One region of the Aminipila luticellarii genome, then DNA from elsewhere that is predicted to be linked to it. Evidence: riboswitches for the same ligand, from Rfam matches in the RefSeq annotation. Region 1 holds a riboswitch; each other region holds the start of a gene.

Region 1 (4,288 bases):
GCCTACTGTGATGTTCTCAAATCCGCCTAAAGTTCTTCGGATTGTCAGAAGGTCCGTAAGAGTCTGAGTCGGGTGCTGATGTCCTCCGTCCCCGGCATTAATGACCGGCATGCTCGTACTGTGAGCTGCTACCTTGGGAGCTCCTTCTTTCGGATGCCTCATGACGGCAAGATCGGCATAGCATGCAACGGTCTTGACCGTATCTGCAATACTTTCCCCCTTTGCCACTGAACTGGAATTGGGTTCGGAGAATCCAATGACCTGTCCCCCCAGTCTAAGCATGGCTGCCTCGAAACTGAAACGGGTTCTTGTACTTGGTTCATAAAACAGTGTAGCCAGCAGCTTACCATCACAAGCATGCACATATTTTGCAGGGTCGCCTATAATTCTGTCCGCCAAATCAAATACTTCCTCAAGCTCGCTTAAAGAAAAGTCCATAGGTTCCAATAAATTTCTACCTTTTAACATATTAAATCTCCTTTCCAGCAAAAAAAAATCTTCCAATAATGGAAGATTAAATAATACAATCATCTAAAGAAAAGGGCATCTCCAATAGAGACGATTTCCCGGACAACGGCAATAAACAAATTAATTCTAAAACCGAAGGATATGCCGCCGAGTTCTCAAAATCTTTTGTAAGGTCGTAATTCTCTCTTATATAATTTTCAAACGTCATTAACATATGTATAATTCCTTCCTACCATTCACTTTACAGCAAGGTTTTAACACACTAGTATAACCTGCCATAAATTCCACAAAATCGCACTTTCTCTTTTTCCTCGTGCCTAAATCTTCAATATAATACCATGCCTATCATGTGATGTCAATAGAAAAATGCATGGCAAAACTATGTATTTATTTTTTACCAAAATAGTCCTCAAATCGCGCATACATTTAATTCCTCTCGGAAAGGTTCTTCCCCTTCCAACAGATCTTCATATCGCTGCGGCCTTTTAATCTGTTTTACCGTACCATTCTTTTTGATCATAATGGCACCCGGTCTTGGCCTTCCGCTGAAACTGGACAGGTACGAATGGCTATATGCTCCCGCATTAATAAAAGCAATGAAGTCTCCTGCGGTTATGCTGCCTGGAAGTCTGATGCCCTCTGATGATGCATAAGACAGACCGCTGATTTTATAGGACATGTTATGGTTTTCCGTTATTTTATTAGCGCAGAGCAGCTGATTATAGCTCAAAAGCCTTTCAAATTCCATTCCGTTGTTTAGGCCTTCATCCAGAACCAGCCAATTTTCATTTAAATTTTTTCGATATTTTTCATTTACAATACTGGTCAGCAGGATTCCTGCAGAAGCGGCGATTTTTCTTCCGGGTTCAATAATCAGTTCTATATCTTTAAAAAATTGACCATATTCTTTTCCTGCCCATTTCTCCACTGTAGCTGCATTTAATTCTTCTGACACCGCTTCTGCAATCTGCCCCATGTTGTCGGACGAAATACCCCCTCCGATATTTAAGCTCTGCGGGGAAAAGCCAGTCAACTGATACATTTTTACCGCCGTTTCAAGCATAGTAACAAAAGCTTCATGAACGGATTCCGGCTCATGTGATCCATTTTGAAGATGGAAGTGGTATCCTTTGAGCTTTACGTACTTCTTGTTTTTTTGAGACATCCGAATAGCGGTTCGAAGCTGTTCAAATGTAATACCAAATTCAGATTCCTGCCCCGACAGCCTATGACGATCGGAATGGTAATAGGAAATTTCAGGGGCCACCATCAAGGCAATATTTACCGGAGTATCTAAAGCTTCGGCAATCTTAGCGATTCTGGTCAGTTCATAAATGGAGTCAATATTAACAGACTTTACTCCGCTCTTTATGGCAAGTTCAATTTCCTCACCTGTTTTGCACGCTCCGGTGAATATGATCTGATCCCCCTCGAATCCGGCCTGCAGGCCTTTAAACAATTCCCCTCCGGAGTTGACCTGTAAATTACACCCCGCATCCCTTATGACCTGCAGGTTGGCCAGGGTGGATTCACATTGCGCTGCATAATGTATACTCGTTTTATCATAAAAGGTCCTAAAGGCAACAATTACTTCATTCACATTCTTTCTCAGTTCCCTTTCAGAGAAAACATATAGTGGGGAGCCATATTTTTCAACCAGCTTTATTAAATCCCTTCCATCAAAACATAAATGCTCTTTTTCAATTTTAAATATCTTATTCTCAAAAATATCCATTTGTAATCCCCCCACATAACAAAAAAACTGCGACAAAAATCGCAGTCCGTTTTACTGTTCTATTTCTAGTATTCTTGCCAATGATCCATGCTACCCGTGGATTGGCGTGCTTCTCATGCAGGTCTCCTGACTTGTGTATCTACATTTCTTTTAACCTTCCCGAATAATCTTCAGTGGCTATTTATCCTTTTCAGAATAAATCTTAAAAGAAACTCCTCACTCACAGTGGCGGGTCCATTCCGGATTTTCACCGGATTCCCTCTTAGTCAGACTTTATTGGAACATAAAGCTGAAACATGGAAGTAATATAATTTCTATTTTTATTAGTTTATCACACATACGGTGTTATTTCAAGCCCAATTTTACCCTTTAAAAGACTGGGCTCAGAAGAATCGATCTTAACGATATCATTCTAATACCCACTCTTTAAAAAATAACTTTCAGTAACAACTGCGCACATATCTTCCCTATGTTTATAAATAGTTCTGCATCAATACAGAAATCATTTTGGAGCACTCTGCTCTTGTGGCACTTTCTTTCGGTGCAAAAATATCTACAGTTTTTCCGTTTATCACTCCTGCTTTTTGTAATTCGATAACCGCTGATGCTGCATACTTTCCGATTTCCTCTTTATCCCGAAACTCCACTTCTTTGTTTACTTCCTCTAATTTTTTATTTTCAATTTTTGACATATATCTGGAAAGAATTACAGACATATCTTGCCTTGTTATGCTATCATTCGGATCAAAGCTAAGACCTCCGCCATTCTCTAAAGATCCTGTGACAAGACCTTTTTCTTCAGCCCACGCAGCTGAACCGGCGAACCATTCTCCTGCCTTGACATCTTTAAATTTAGGATCTCCGTACGCACTTAAATCCGCACCTGCCAGATTAGCAAGCATTTGTACGAATTCCGCACGGGTTATTTTATCATCTGGTGCAAAGCCTGCATCATTTATACCTTTGACCACATCTCTTGCCGCCAAAAAAACAATTTGATCCTTTGCCCAATGTTTTGATATATCATTAAACGAAATATTTCTATATCCTACCGCATAGCTAGAAAAGTGATCCGTTGAAAAGCTCAGCATCTTTGTCTGTAAATCATACACACAGTTTTTCATGATTTCCAGACTGCCTTTATCTTTTATATAATAGGCCACGATGCCGTTTGAATTCTCAGACTCCGCTGCTGCATATGGTACAGAAATCTGTAGATTATCTGCAAATTGAGAGACTTTTTTATCTCCTGTAACTAAATTAAAATCAAATATAAATCCCCCTTTGATCTTTTCTTGGAGATTACTCTTATTTTCTTCTGTAAGCTCCGCTTTCTTTTCTAATTCTACTTTTTTGACCGTAAAAATTACATCTCCATCAGCACTTTTTAAAAGATAGTCTAAATTTTGTTTATCCAGTCTGATATTTGCTATAGGAGTCTGTACTGTCAGCACATCCACTTTCTTTCCCAGCTCTGTCACAGCAGCCTCGGGCAACTTTGTTTTTATCTCGTTTATCTTGCTGTCTGCATTAATTACTATCTTTATTTCTTTCTTGGGTTGAATACCAGAATTTTGATCATCTTTTTCGGCAGCTGCTATGGCATCACTTATATCCTTTGCCGAAACATCAGCGGATCCCTTGCCATCTTTGTCTATAGTCGCTTCTACTTCAATCCGTCCTACGGTATTTTCTTTTGTTAGCTCCTCAAACTCCTTAATGGCTGCCTTCCCGCCGGCGGCTTCTACTGCATCCGGATCTTTTGTCCAGTCATTTGTGTAATACCATACCACATTGTCCCCATCATGCAATTTATACTTTGTCAATGCAATATCTGGCAGCTCATCATTCACCTTATAAAGCCAGCCCGAATGCTTCCCTTTGTCAAATTCAACTAAGCTTTTACCTGATGCATTGGTTATAGAGGACACGTAGTTTTTATTCGTTATGACATAAGAAAAATCTTTTTCATCCAATGCTTTCGTAAATGCATGATATACAGTTGCATCAGATTTTAAGGTTACCGTTGTACGTGGAATCCAAACCCCCGAATCAGCCTTTAATGTAAAGTTTACCTTCATTTCC
Region 2 (4,288 bases), 1.1 Mb from region 1:
TTCTCAGATTTTTTTATAAGATCCTGCTCACGTAACGCTCGATAATGAGCACAAATAGATTTTCCTATAGGGTGCTCCGAGCGCTGCTCTGCGGTGGCTGCATAATATAGCACCTTCTCTTCAGAAAGGCTGTCGTTAAAGCTTTTCAGTGCAATCACCTTTAGTTTGCCGTAAGTAAGCGTTCCGGTCTTATCAAAAGCCATGTGTTTTACTTTGGCAAAGCGTTCCAATGCGTCACCCGAACGAATGATGATACCATACGCTGCGGCATTGCCGATACCGGCCATAATCGCCGTAGGTGTAGCTAATATAAATGCGCACGGACAAAATACGACCAAAACGGTGACCGCACGAATCCATTCCCCGGTAACAAGCCCTGTGATGACTGCCGCGCCCAATGCAGCCCACACCATCCAGGTGGCCCATCTGTCCGCCAGGCTTATGATAGGAGCCTTGTTGGCACCGGCCTCTTTCACCAGTTTGATCATCCGTTGAAGGGAGCTGTCCTCACCAACTTGAGTGGCCCTCATGGTAAAGGTGCCGTACTGGTTGACTGTCCCGCTGGTCACCGGATCTCCGGCTGTTTTATCTACCGGCAGAGATTCGCCCGTCATGACCGACTGGTCAATAGAGGTCTGCCCCGATAAAATAACACCGTCTGCTGCAATGGCTTCCCCCGCCAGCACTACTAATATATCGTCAACCTTTACCTGCTCCGCCGGGATTATCTCTTCCCTGCCCTTTCGAATCACCCGGGCGGTTCGCGGAGTAAGTTTCATCAGATTTTCTATACTTTGGTTGGCTCTTTTAGATGTTCCGTTCTCCAGCAGAGTCCCTATGGCCATGATGAAAGCGACCTCTCCGGCAGCAAAATATTCCCCTATAAATACGGAAGCTACGAGTGCAATGGAAACAAGAACATCGGCCTTTATATCGTGATCCACCACCAAGCCCTTGATTGCCCCAACAAGGATGGGAATCCCGCATAAGACAATGGCTGCCCACGCCGGGTCAAAGGGTAAGGCTCCTTCCTGCCAGTGAAATAGACTGCCGAGCAGTGCTGCTCCCGATAGGATAACCCATATTAAATTACGCTTGTCTTCTTCTATTATCCAGCTTTTCATTTTTTGTTTTGTCCTCCCTTATCGCAATATATTTATCTTTCTATCGGTCTTTCTTGTTGTTTCTGTATCCCCCTATAGGGGATACGAAAACTATATCACGTTTCCTTCTTTTGTCAACCACCCTTTATTTTTGTCAAGGCCTTATTCCCGCAATTTTCTGCAAGAATCCCAATAAAACGCTTCGCACCCTTGACATTAAATACCGGAGGTGATAATATCAAGATGCAACTAAATAGTTATTTTATGTTCCGTCAAATGCGTTTGACGGCTAAGAGGGAAGCAGGTCATAATCCTGCGCGGTCCCGCCGCTGTAATCGGGGAGTCAGAACCTGTTCCAAAAAGGAAGATCACTGAAGCATGAGCTTTGGGAAGATCGGAAGATGACGTTGATCCGTAAGCCAGAAGACCTGCATAAAATTCCATGTAATCCGAAGGGAGATCGGTTTATATCTTTATTGTGTTTTACAGGAAAACGGGCTGTAGCGAAAGCTGCAGTCTTTTTTATTTGAAAGATGCGTACAGGGCATGCCCTATAAATTTCTAGAAATATAGTCGAGGATAAGAAAAATGGAAGAACATATCGTTCCTACGAACAGAAAGCATCATAAACACCATAAAATCGGACACAAACACGGAGAAGGCTCCAGTATTGATTTTTACGCGTATAATTCCGGGATAAGGCGTTGGAATCCGACCTTCAAGGTATCGTTTTCTGCTTTGACATTAATTTTATGCATAGCGCTAAACAATCCATATGTGTCCATCGCCGTCATGATAGCCATGGCATATCTAACGGTAATAAAGGGCCGACTTCCAGTTCACGCATATGTATCCGTGCTGACGATTCCCATTACCTTTATTCTTCTTGGCACAATTATGGTCGGTATTGACTTTTCCACGCAACCGATCGGTCAATACAATTTACATCTGGGATTCTTTTATATTATTACTTCCGAAAAGAGTTTAAAGATGATGTGCTTTTTAATTTTAAAGGTTTTCGGTGCAATCAGCGCAATGGAGATGATGGCTTTATCGACTCCATCCTCAGAAATCATCTGCGTGTTACAGAAGACATATGTGCCCCAGCTCTTTACAGAGTTGATGCTGATGACTTATCGTTATATATTTATTCTGATTGATGTCAACATCAATATCAGAAATTCCGCAGATTCCCGTTTGGGCTTCTGCGATCTAAAAACTTCTTGGAGTACATTTGGAAAAGTTGCAAGCAATATGTTGATCGTTTCCATGAAAAAATCCAACGCCTATTATGATGCCATGGAAGCCAGATGTTATGACGGACAATTTATGGTTCTGGAAGAAACCCAGAATATAAAAGCAAAACAAGTTGTTATAGCAGCTATATTCATATTTTTTCTGTTAGCTTTATGGTACATCACAAAATAGAAAGGATCTTTATGAAAAACCCGATTTTACAAATTCAGAACTTACAGTATTGCTACGGAAACGGAAAAACCGCTCTGCACGACATCAGTGTGGATATTTATGAGGGTGAAAAAATTGCTGTTATCGGCTCCAACGGTGCCGGAAAGTCTACCTTTTTTCTGAATACCAACGGAGTTCTTACGCCGGATGAAGGCGACATTTATTACAGAGGAACTTTAATAACCAAAAAGAATCTGAAGGAATTACGGAAAAATATCGGTATCGTCTTTCAGGACGCAGATAATCAGATTATTGCTTCTACTGTTTTGGCAGAGGTCGGATTTGGCCCGATGAATCTAAAGCTGAAAAAAGAAGAGGTTTTAGAGCGTGTAGAGGAAGCCTTGCGTTATATGAACATTCTTGAATTTAAGGATCGGCCGCCTCACTATTTAAGCGGAGGGGAAAAGAAACGGGTCAGCATTGCTGATATTATTGCTATGAAATCAGAAATCATCATATTTGATGAGCCTACGGCAGGGCTTGATCCGCTAAATGCGGAAATGCTGGAAGAGGTCTTAGGAAAACTTTCTTCGGAGGGAAAAACTATGCTCATTTCTACACATGATGTGGACTTCGTCTATCGATGGGCGGAGAGGGTTCTTGTTTTTAATGAGGGAAAGATTATTGCCGACGGTACGCCATTTGAAATTTTTCAAGAGATCGAAATCTTAAAGCAGGCTAATTTAAAACAGCCCATGCTAATGAAGGTCTATGACTTGCTGGTCGAGCACGCACTGCTCAAAGATGAACAGGTTTATCCAAAGACATTTCAGGAACTACAGGAAGTAATTCAAAAAATATAATAGAAAAGGAGAGTAAATATGAAAATGAGTATGAAAGAAAAAAAACTGATTGTAAGCGTTACTGCTGTCGCTTTGTTTTTCGGTATTACTCCAACAGTAAGCGCAATGCACATTATGGAGGGATATCTTCCGCCTAGTATGTGTATTGTCTGGGGCGTGATCTGTATTCCATTTTTGGTAGCCGGCTTTCTGTCCATTAAGAAAACCCTTGCTCAAAGCCGCAGAAATATTACCATGATTGCTATGGCTGCAGCCTTTGTTTTTGTAATTTCCTCGTTAAAAATTCCTTCTGTGACAGGCAGCTGTTCACATATGACAGGTACAGGTCTGGGAGCTATTCTGCTTGGTCCTAGTGCTGTCAGCATTTTAGGTATTATCGTATTGATTTTTCAGGCTATTCTGCTTGCACATGGAGGATTAACTACATTAGGAGCCAATACCTTCTCCATGGCGATCGCAGGACCATTTCTTTCCTACGGAATTTACATTCTGTGCAAAAAATTACATGTAAATAAATATGTTGGCATTTTTCTTGCCGCGTCCATTGGTGACATATTTACATATTGCGTTACCAGTTTAGAGCTGGCGATAGCCTATCCTTCCCCTACCGGAGGATATATGGCTTCTGTTGTTAAATTCCTTGCGGTTTTCGCTCCGACTCAGCTTCCGCTTGCCATTATTGAAGGAATTCTTACCGTCATTATTATCATGGGTCTTGAAACCTATGCAAAACCGGAATTAGCCGATTTAAGATTTGAAGTTGGAGGTGACACAAAATAATGAAAACGAAATCAAAGGTTATCATTTTATTGATCATTGCACTGTTAATAGCTATTGTTCCATTATTTGCATTGAAAGGCGCTGAATTCGGCGGTTCTGACGATGCGGGCAGCGTTGCCATTTCTGAAATAACAG
Region 3 (4,288 bases), 150 kb from region 1:
GACGGTTATCCCTCTCTATAAAATATTCTTCATATAAGCTGGTATCTATTTTTTTAATTTGACAGAGCATGTCATAAGGACTGATCTTATTCAATTTTTCGTTATCGCACTGACTGATCCAAAGCTCTGTCCGATTGCAGGTGGAAAGGAGTATGCAGCCTTTCAGCTGAAACCGTTTTTTCATTTCCCCGAGAGCTTCTTTTACTCCTGCTTTTGTAAAGGAAAAGGCCTCCCTGTAGTCGAGCGATGCTTTGCTGTGATCAATGCCTACCATTCTAATACGCATTCCGATTCGCCTTTCAAATGTATCTGTCCTCTATTTTTTATCTCGGACGATGAGTACGGAAAAATAGCTGGCATTTTCATCAATGGCCTCTATATTTTCAAATACCCGCTCACCTTCCATGCCGCAGCGTTCCACCATTTTAACGGTAGGAGGATTCTCCATGGAATGAATATATTCTTTCAGCTTTCCTATGGATTTTCCGCTCTTCATCAGAACCTTGGTTCCTTTCATCAGTAAGGCCTCCTCGGTTCCCTTATAAGAAGCCGGTATAATATGCAGAGCCTCCTCCCCTTCGGTCAGGCTGTCATTCAATCTGGCTGAAACCGCACAAAAAGAAGGAATGCCCGAGAGAATTTCTGTTTCATATCCGGCATCCCGCACCCGATTATGAACATAGGCGTATGTGGAATAGATCGTCGGATCTCCCAAGGTCAGAAAGGCCACATTTTTTCCTTCGTCGAGCCATTTTTTCACCTGTTCTGCCGCCGCATCGTGACTGGCTTCGAGCTTTCCCCTGTCTCTGGTCATGGGCATATCCAGCTCTGCCACCAGCTTTTTATCTAAATCCGGGATTGCACCCTTCGCTATGGTATACGCCACATTGATACTCTGACCGGACTTGGGAATGGCTACAATATCACATTCCTCAATTACCCTCACCGCTTTTAATGTCATGAGTTCCGGATCTCCGGGTCCGACACCTACTCCATATAATTTTGCCATTCCATTCCTCCGCATTTCCTTTTTCGCTGTTTTCCTTGGTTTTTCAACACTAATCGTCTATTCACAATCAGCTGTATGATCTAAATACATTTTTTGTATTCCCGTAAATTCTCCGATTCCTCTTAGGATGCAGGTCACCTTATATCCCGCATTTTTAAAGAGGACTTTCCATGAATCTTCCTGCTCTCCTGCCATATCGTTGACCGCATGATCTCCGGCCACTACCATAAGCGGCATCAGCACGACTTCATCCGGTGCGTAGTCCTTTACCTGTTTTAAAACCAGACTCACCTCCGGATAGCCTTCCACAGTACCTACGAAGACATTTTCATAGCCCAATGCCTTAAATCGGTAATCCAGTGCCGCATAGGCGGCATCCGAGAAATGTCCTGTCCCATGTCCCATCAGAACCAACGCCGTCTTAGCCGCCTGATCTGCATTTTTTTTCTGATCCAATTCCGGTACTTCCGCCATAATTGCTTTGCAGACTTCATCATAGTCTCTGGAAGAGGTCAGGAGAGCCTTGCCCACGGAAATAGCGTCAAAGCTATTCTTAAAGGGCGTGATCTGCTCCATCATCTTTTCGTATTCTTCTCCGTTTATAATATGGGTAGGCTGCACCAGCACATCTTTAAATCCGTCTTCTGCTAACCTTTCCATCGCTTCCCGAACATTGTCCACATGCATGTGATCACGGGTTTTAAGAACCTTCATAATAATACTGCTGGTAAAGGCTCTTCTGAGCTCCCTGTCCGGGTAAGCTCTGCTTATAAATCGTTCAATTTCACCAATAGTCTTTTCTCTGGTCTCCTTGTGACTGGTCCCAAAGCTTACGATCAATAGGGCTTTCTTCATTTCATTTAACCTTCCTTAAAAAAAATCGCCATTCTGAAAATCAGAACAGCGTAATACGGGGGCTGACAATAAGCCCCTCTTATTACACTTATTCATCCTTCGCAAAAAAAGTGTAACCTCTGTTGCAGTCTGAACGACCGAACAGAATCCGATACCGTAGGCAGGTCTTCTGACTCTGGCGTCAACATCGTACTCTCCTTCCCATTTTTACACAGTGGCTTCATGAAGCACGACTCTTCCATTACAGCGGCGTGACCGCGTGGGCTTTTACCCAACTTCCCTATTCTCCCGGTAGGAATCCCCGGGCACCTACAATATTTCTCTATTGTCCAATATATTGTAACACTAAAACAGGGGGTCGTACAACCCCCTAAATACATTCTATACAGCCTGCTCCATTGAAAGGCAGTGCCTGTTTTATACGCCAAAAAATACAGCCGCGTCGGACAACGTTTTTTGGATATCCGCTTCCGTATGCTGATCTGAAATAAACATGGCTTCGAATTGGGCCGGTGCAAAATAATTGCCATGCTGAATCATATATCGGAAATATTCTGCATATCGCTTTAAATCTGACGTTCTGGCAGAAGTATAATCGGTTACCTGTCCGCCTGTGAAGAACAGGGTTCCGATGGAGCCGATATGATTGACCGTGCAGTCCACTTTCGCCGCAGCTATGATCTCCTTAAGGCCGCCGTACAACATTTCTCCCAGGGAATTAATATGCTCATATACAGACGGATTTTCCTTTAAGCAGGTCAGTTGAGCAATACCTGCCGCCATTGCCACCGGATTTCCGCTCAGTGTACCCGCCTGATACACCTTCCCTACCGGTGCTACACATTCCATGATGTCCCGTCTGCCGCCGTAAGCCCCTACCGGCATACCGCCTCCAATAATCTTGCCGAAGGTCGCCATATCCGGCGTCACACCAAACAGCTGCTGCGCCCCGCCGGGTGCTAATCGGAAGCCGGTGATTACTTCGTCGAAAATCAGAACAGTCTGATGAAGATCACAGATTTCACGAAGGTTTTTCAGGAATCCATCTTGCGGCAGAACCACGCCCATATTGGCTGCGACTGGTTCAATAATAACGGCGGCAATATCTCCTTTGTATTCTTCAAACAATTTTTCTACGCTGTCCATGTCGTTGTATCTTGCTGTCAGCGTATCCTTTGCACAGTTTTCTGTAACACCTGCGCTGTCCGGCGAGCCGCCTTCCGCAATCAATGCGGAACCTGCTTTCACTAAAAGACCGTCGCTGTGCCCGTGATAGCAGCCTTCAAATTTGATGATCTTATTTCTTCCCGTGTAGCCTCTTGCCGTGCGGAGGGCAGACATGGTGGCCTCCGTCCCCGAATTTACCATCCGCACCATCTCAAAGCACGGAATCATCTCGCAGGCGAGCTTTGCCATGGTAATTTCCCTTCCCGTGGCGGCACCGAAGCTAAGTCCATGGACGATTGTTTCCTGCACAGCCTTTAAAACTCCGGGATTGTTATTTCCAAGGATCATCGGCCCCCATGAACCAATATAATCGATATATTTATTTCCGTCCGCATCGTAAATGAACTGAGCGTCTGCTTTTTCTATAAACCTGGGAGTCGTGCCGACTGCCTGAAAGGCTCTGGCCGGACTGTTGACTCCACCCGGTATGTAGTGCTTCGCCTCTTCAAATAAACGTTCTGATCGATCTGTCTTATTGTTCAACATTTGCATTTCCTCCATACGTATCCAGGTGCCATCTGATAGGTTAACCAATTTGTCCGCTCTGAATCATTTGTGCCGCTTCTTTGGCAAAATAAGTGATCAGCATATCTGCACCCGCTCTGAAAATGCTGGTCGTCGTTTCTGCGATAATGGAAGCTTCATCTACCATGCCGGCCATTCCCGCGGCCTTGATCATAGCGTACTCGCCGCTCACGCTGTAGGCCGCTACCGGAACATCTATATTATCCCGAACCTCTCGGATAATATCCAAGTAAGACAGGGCAGGCTTCACCATGATAATGTCCGCGCCCTCCTCCAAATCCAAAAATACTTCTTTCAACGCTTCCCGCCTGTTGTGATAGTCCATCTGATATGTTTTTCGGTTACCTTTAAAGTTATCTGAGCCTGCGGCTTCCCTGAAAGGCCCGTAAAAAGCAGAAGCATACTTAGCGGCATAGGACATAATCGGCGTATTTTCATAGCCGGCTTCATCTAAAGCGTCCCGAATAGCCAGCACTCTGCCGTCCATCATATCAGAAGGCGCCACCATGTCTGCACCGGCTCGAACCTGCGATACTGCGGTCTGTGCCAAAAGCGGAAGTGTTTTATCATTATCCACGGTCTCCCCTTTCAAAATGCCGCAATGCCCATGGGATGTGTATTCGCACATGCATACATCTCCGATGTAATACAAGTCCGGAAAATCCTTTTTCG

What was found. A riboswitch is a leader RNA that binds a small molecule or an ion and turns the genes downstream of it on or off. The one in region 1 is predicted to bind cobalamin.
Region 2: linked by a shared signal. The riboswitch ahead of cbiQ (cobalt ECF transporter T component CbiQ) and the one ahead of EQM06_RS04195 (diaminopimelate decarboxylase family protein) in region 1 are both predicted to bind cobalamin.
Region 3: linked by a shared signal. The riboswitch ahead of EQM06_RS03660 (sirohydrochlorin cobaltochelatase) and the one ahead of EQM06_RS04195 (diaminopimelate decarboxylase family protein) in region 1 are both predicted to bind cobalamin.

Annotation. Positions count from the first base shown of each region.
Region 1 is NZ_CP035281.1:923,603-927,890, reverse strand. It holds gene pyrB (aspartate carbamoyltransferase) at 1-468, opposite strand, end outside; gene EQM06_RS04195 (diaminopimelate decarboxylase family protein) at 878-2,203, opposite strand; cobalamin riboswitch at 2,303-2,518, opposite strand; gene EQM06_RS04190 (S-layer homology domain-containing protein) at 2,677-4,288, opposite strand, start outside.
Region 2 is NZ_CP035281.1:2,612,898-2,617,185, forward strand. It holds gene EQM06_RS12165 (heavy metal translocating P-type ATPase) at 1-1,124, opposite strand, end outside; cobalamin riboswitch at 1,351-1,553, shown strand; gene cbiQ (cobalt ECF transporter T component CbiQ) at 1,692-2,531, shown strand; gene EQM06_RS12175 (energy-coupling factor ABC transporter ATP-binding protein) at 2,543-3,373, shown strand; gene EQM06_RS12180 (energy-coupling factor ABC transporter permease) at 3,392-4,153, shown strand; gene EQM06_RS12185 (energy-coupling factor ABC transporter substrate-binding protein) at 4,153-4,288, shown strand, end outside.
Region 3 is NZ_CP035281.1:776,065-780,352, reverse strand. It holds gene hemA (glutamyl-tRNA reductase) at 1-286, opposite strand, end outside; gene cobI (precorrin-2 C(20)-methyltransferase) at 317-1,009, opposite strand; gene EQM06_RS03660 (sirohydrochlorin cobaltochelatase) at 1,067-1,864, opposite strand; cobalamin riboswitch at 2,007-2,192, opposite strand; gene hemL (glutamate-1-semialdehyde 2,1-aminomutase) at 2,282-3,577, opposite strand; gene hemB (porphobilinogen synthase) at 3,618-4,288, opposite strand, start outside.